2 regions of the Gottfriedia sp. S16(2024) genome follow, and region 1 is predicted to be linked to the other one. Evidence: predicted binding sites of a transcription regulator. Region 1 holds the regulator's gene; the other holds the start of a gene.
What was found. The regulator Rex, encoded in region 1, represses fermentation and respiration genes when NADH is low (regulators of the CRP and FNR family bind a similar motif). The targets are predictions, from matches to a motif close to TTGTGAAATATTTCACAA.

Region 1 (3,221 bases):
CTCCAAGTGGCTTGTCTAATCGTACCATTCGATCTAATTGTTTTCTTCGACTTTGGGCTCTTTTTGTAGTTGAAGCACGCGCAATATTACGCTGCACAAAATCTTCAAGTTTATTGATTTCCTCTTGTTGTTTTTCGAACTGTTTTAACTCTTGTTCATATTGAGCTGCCTTTAGATCAAGATACTTACTATAATTACCAACAAAACGTTGATGCTTATGATTAGATATTTCATAAACAATATTAACAACTTGATCAAGGAAATATCGATCGTGGGAAACGATTAATACTGCACCAGGATATGACTGTAAGTAGCGCTCTAACCAACTAAGAGTGTCAATATCCAAATGGTTAGTAGGCTCATCCAGAATTAACAAATCAGGCTTCGTCAATAATAGCTTACCTAATGCCAGTCTTGTCTTTTGTCCGCCGCTTAACGAAGAAATTTTTGTTTCGTAATCTTCATTACTAAAACCTAAACCACTAATAATTGAACGAATATCTGCTTCAAACTGGTAACCACCGTTTTCTTTGAAAGTATATTGAAGATGATCATATTCATTCATAACCTTGTCATAAACGGCTTGGTTAGAATAAACATCCTCTCTTGTCATTTTAACTTCTAATTTTCTCATATTGTCTTGCATCTCTACTAAATGATTGAAAACAGAATAATATTCTTCCCAAATCGTTTGATCGCTTTGTAAACCAGTGTTTTGGGCAAGGTAGCCTACAGTAACATCTTTAGGTTTATTTATTTCACCGCCATCATAGGATATTTCACCTGCTATGATTTTCAGTAATGTAGATTTTCCAGCACCATTACGTCCAACAATGGCAACTCGATCACTCGTTTGAACTTCTAATTTTATATTTGAAAGTATAATGTCACTACCAAAATACTTTGAGACATTATTTACTTGTAAAAGAATCATGGATAACACCTCATTGCAAAATTTTTTATCTATGTAACTGTAGACTGTCAAAATTCTTAAATATAGTGTATATTTTACATTAGAACAAGTACTTTATTACTAAAATAAAGTCAAATTACACACCATAGTAAAAAGAATTACAGTAAGTGGGGGATTAAAAAATGGATTCGGAACAAATTAAAATTCCACAAGCTACTGCTAAACGTCTACCTTTATATTACCGTTTTATAAAGAATTTGTCTTTATCAGGTAAACAAAGAGTTTCTTCAGCAGAGTTAAGTGAAGCAGTAAAGGTAGATTCCGCTACAATCAGAAGAGATTTTTCTTATTTTGGAGCACTCGGTAAAAAAGGTTATGGCTATAACGTAAATTATTTATTAACTTTTTTCTCGAAAGCGCTTAACCAACATGAAGTTATGAAAGTTGCATTAATTGGTGTTGGTAATTTAGGAACTGCATTCTTACACTATAATTTTATAAAAAATAATAATACTAAAATTGAGATGGCATTTGATATTGATCCAAATAAAATTGGTACTGAAATAGGTGGAGTACCCGTTTATAATCTAGATAATCTAGAGGACGTTATGAATGAAGATATTCAAATCGTTATATTAACTGTTCCTGCACCTGTGGCTCAATCAATAGCTGATCGATTAAATGGAAAAAATATTAGAGGAATTTTAAATTTCACACCTGCCCGAATTAGTGTACCAGAACATATTCGCATTCATCATATAGACCTAGCAGTTGAACTGCAAACATTGGCATATTTTTTACAACAATAAATTCATATTAAAATAAAAACCCCCAAAAATTTGGGGGTTTTTAATGTAAATTGATCTGCTGAAAAACGACAAAAGAGTTCATTAACATATGTGTTAAGATTGGAACCATAATTGAGTTTGTTCGTTTATACAGGTAACAAAATACAAAACCGATTAGAAAGTAAGATAAGAAGAAGGGTATGTCTCCGTGCATAAGCGAAAAAATCGCTGAACTAATCCCTGCAGAAATAATAAATGGTAAACGATTATAAAGTCTTTTAAAAATGATTCGACGAAAAATAATCTCTTCTAAAATTGGTGCAACTAGACTTGGGATGATAATAAAAGCTGGATTAAGCTTAGCAATGTTTATGATATTCTGAGTATTTTCTGAGCCTTTATGTAAATCAAATACATAAATTAAAATTAAATTACAAACAATTTGAGTTAGCATTGTTATGAAGTAACCTAAAATAACCCAATTGATTATTGTACGATAATTAGTTTTTAGATTCTTTATTCCTTCATAAATGGGCTTATGTAATAAGATAAGTATAATAATTAACCCAGTTACGAAACTAATACAACCCCATAATGCCACCGCTTCAAGAGAAGCTGTTTTCTGATCCACTCCAACGTATAAGTTACTATTTAATAAATAGGGCACCCCAATAACCGCTGAATACTGAAGAACGACATACGTTAATAAAATCCACAAATCTCTAGTTTTCAATACGATAGCTCCTTTGTGTTGATATTTTTCATAACTCAAAGGTTTATAACAACACGTACATTATTTTACGCGTTTCTTTTGTTTCTTAAAAGAAATTTTCACTTTTTATTTTACTTTTGATTGTAAAGAAAAAAACTTATTAAATTTCGACAAGAAAAGTGCCTGCTTCGGACTTGCAAAATTTTTTGATATTATTTAAACTAATAATTGTGTTAGCACTCAATATACATGAGTGCTAAAAAATAATGATTTGATTATTGAGGAGGTATTTACACATGTTAAAGCCATTAGGTGATCGTGTTGTAATTGAGCTTGTTGAGTCTGAAGAAAAAACTGCTAGTGGTATCGTGTTACCAGGTAGTGCACAAGAAAAGCCACAAGAAGGCAAAGTTGTTGCAGTAGGTACTGGTCGAGTACTTGAAAATGGTGAGCGCGTTGCTTTAGAAGTATCTGTAGGTGACCGCATTATCTTCTCTAAATATTCAGGAACAGAAGTTAAGTACGGTGGTACTGAATACTTAGTACTTCGCGAAAACGATATTCTTGCAATCTTAGGTTAATAAAATAAAAATACTTAAATTAAAAAATATACTTTTTATATTATAAGGAGGTCATTTTCATGGCAAAGGACATTAGATTTGGTGAAGAAGCACGTCGCGCAATGTTACGTGGTGTAGACGCTTTAGCTGATGCTGTAAAAGTAACTTTAGGACCAAAAGGACGTAATGTAGTACTTGAGAAAAAATTCGGTTCTCCATTAATTACAAATGATGGTGTTACAATCGCT
Region 2 (3,221 bases), 540 kb from region 1:
CTGACAATCCTGCAATACCTGTTGCCATTGTACGTTTTATATTTGCATCATGTAACGCCATCTCTATTCGTTCATAGCTATATTTATCATGCATAAAGTGGATACAATTTAATGTATTAACATATAATCCTGCTAACCAATCTAATAAAACGTCAAACTTCATTTTCACTTCTTCATAGTCAAGATACTCAGATGTAATCGGAGCATACATAGGTGCTACTTGAGCTTTTGACTTTTCGTCTTTACCACCGTTAATTGCATATAATAATGCTTTCGCAAGATTTGCACGTGCACCAAAGAATTGCATTTGTTTACCGATTGTCATAGCGGATACGCAACATGCAATACCATAATCATCACCATATTCCGGACGCATGATATCATCATTTTCATACTGAATTGAGCTAGTTTTAATGGACATTTTAGCGCAATATTGTTTAAATCCGACTGGTAGTTTTTCTGACCAAAGTACTGTTAAGTTAGGTTCTGGAGCAGGTCCTAGATTATCTAAAGTATTTAAAAAGCGGAATGAGTTTTTCGTTACTAGTGGACGACCATCTATTCCTATTCCACCAATTGACTCTGTTACCCAAGTAGGATCGCCAGAAAATAATTCATTATAATCAGGGGTACGAGCAAACATAACTAATCGTAGTTTCATTACAAAATGATCGACTAATTCTTGTGCTTCTTGTTCGGTTAAAGTATTCTCTTCAATATCGCGTTCAATATAAATATCTAAAAATGTTGAAACTCGACCTAAACTCATCGCCGCCCCATTTTGCTCTTTTATAGCTGCTAAATATCCAAAATATAACCACTGGAAAGCTTCTTTTGCATTTGTTGCCGACCCAGAAATATCAAATCCATGTTTTGCAGCCATTTGTTTTAATTCATTTAATGCGCGAATTTGTTCATTTAGTTCTTCACGATCTCGTATTACTTCTTCTGTCATTACACTTGTCATTTTATTTAATGTATCAATTTTATCTTTAATTAGTCGATCGACGCCATATAGAGCTACTCTTCTATAGTCACCTATAATTCTTCCACGACCATATGCATCAGGTAGACCAGTAATAACACCTGAACGCCTTGCTGCTTTCATTTCTGCAGTATAAGCATCAAATACGCCTTGATTATGAGTTTTTCGATATTCTGTAAATATTTTGCTTATTTCTTCATCAACTTTATATCCATAAGATTCACATGATGCTTCAGCCATTCGAATTCCACCAAATGGTTGTAATGATCTTTTAAAAGGTTTATCCGTTTGGAATCCAACAATTTGCTCTAATTCTTTTTCTAAGTAACCTGGTTCGTGTGAAGTGATCGTAGATACAATTTTCGTATCCATATCTAAAACTCCGCCCTTTTGGCGTTCTTCCTTAGATAACTTAAGTACTAAATCCCAAAGTTTGCTAGTTGCTTCAGTTGGACCAACAAGAAAAGATTCATCCCCAACATAAGAATTAACATTTTTTTGAATAAAGTCTCTTACATCAATCGATTTTTCCCATCGTCCAGTTTCAAATTGTCTCCATTGTTCCATCGTATTACTCCTCCTCTTCTGTATATAATACAGAAAGCTAATTAGGTATATAACAGATTACGTATATAATTTATCATACGATGAACTGAAACTTTCACTTATATTATGAACATATTGTGAAATGTTGAACAAAGTAGTTTTGATGTTAATAATATTAACACCTAATTCTTTCCACTAAATTACAGTTGCTTCATATATATAGTAATTCGCTCTGAAAACTTTCCTGTTAAACAACAAACTGTTATACTCAAAAGATAGAAACTGTATTAGCAAATTCACTGAAAAATATGGACAAGACAATCACAATCCGGATATGTGCTAATACTATGGTTAATACAAAACCGAAATTGAACAATGTTTATTTAAAGGAGTAATTTATGAATACAAAACTAAATCTTTCTAGTTCGATTAATGAAAAATTAAATTTAATATATAATGAACAAATTCAAAAAGTTCTAAAAGAAGAGCAATTATTAATCGGAACAAAGCAATATGTTTCTCAAGACAAAACGATTTTAGAAGATGCTATTACTGCCCTTCTACTTGGTAAAAATATATTATTAAAAGGTCCAACAGGAAGTGGTAAAACGGTTTTAGCTGAGACTCTTTCAAAATTGTTTTATCAACCAATGCATAGCATAAATTGCTCAGTCGATTTAGATTTAGAAGGTATTGTTGGTTACAACACAATTGCTTCTAATACACACGGTTCTGAAGTAATATTCATCGATGGACCTTTAATGAAAGCAATGAAGAAAGGTCATATTTTATATATCGATGAAATTAACATGGCTAAACCAGAAACATTACCATTACTACATGGTGCGCTTGATTATCGTAAAATGATTACAAATCCATTTACTCAAGAAGTAGTAAAAGGTGACGAAGACTTTAGAGTAATCGCAGCAATTAATGAAGGATATGTAGGAACTAGCGAATTAAATGAAGCTTTAAAAAATCGCTTCATTATTATAGATGTTCCATACATTAACGGGGAATCATTACTTCAGTTATTAAAAGATGAATCTGAGCTTAAAGATGAAGAACTACTTAAGAAATTCACAAGCTTTTCAAGTGATTTAATACCATTATCAAGTGAAGGCAGAATTAGTGAGGATGCAGCAAGTATTCGTGGTGTACTTGACGCATGTGATTTATCTGTTCATATACCAGTACTTCGAGCAATTGAACGTACAATTATCGCTAAATTAAGTGATGATATTGAGCGTGAAACTGTTAGAGAACTAGCTGAAAGTTATTTTCTTTCTTGAAATGAGTGATGATTAATATATGAAACAAATCATTTTTAACAATAAAAAAATCGACGCTTCCACTTTTCTTCAAATGGAAAATTTATCGATTTCTCTTTCGAAAGATCGTAATTCATTTTTAGAATTTGATTTTCAGGCGTATTACGACGATGAAGAACAAAAATTTACTGTAAGTCATTTTTGGGATACACAAGAGCATAGTACACAGTTACAAGGTTTGAAATCAGATGTGTACTTAAAAGCTTTAGGTAATAAACATTACTCAGATTTTAGTGAATTCAAAGATACACTAAAGGAATTGCAAGAAACTCATTTGAAAAGTTTTTTCACACAATTATTTGTCCTTCTAGAGGATATCCGACTTGAAGAGTTGATTATTCATCAAAGACCAGGTACAA

Region 2: pflB (formate C-acetyltransferase) is a predicted target of Rex. The motif match lies at 1,667-1,684, and genes of this name have one in related genera.

What each region holds. Positions count from the first base shown of each region.
Region 1 covers NZ_JBFLUO010000001.1:993,269-996,489, reverse strand. The annotation lists gene AB1282_RS04565 (ABC-F family ATP-binding cassette domain-containing protein) at 1-934, opposite strand, end outside; gene AB1282_RS04560 (redox-sensing transcriptional repressor Rex) at 1,096-1,722, shown strand; gene AB1282_RS04555 (CPBP family intramembrane glutamic endopeptidase) at 1,763-2,434, opposite strand; gene groES (co-chaperone GroES) at 2,710-2,994, shown strand; gene groL (chaperonin GroEL) at 3,054-3,221, shown strand, end outside.
Region 2 covers NZ_JBFLUO010000001.1:449,193-452,413, forward strand. The annotation lists gene pflB (formate C-acetyltransferase) at 1-1,552, opposite strand, end outside; gene AB1282_RS02415 (ATP-binding protein) at 1,930-2,823, shown strand; gene AB1282_RS02420 (vWA domain-containing protein) at 2,843-3,221, shown strand, end outside.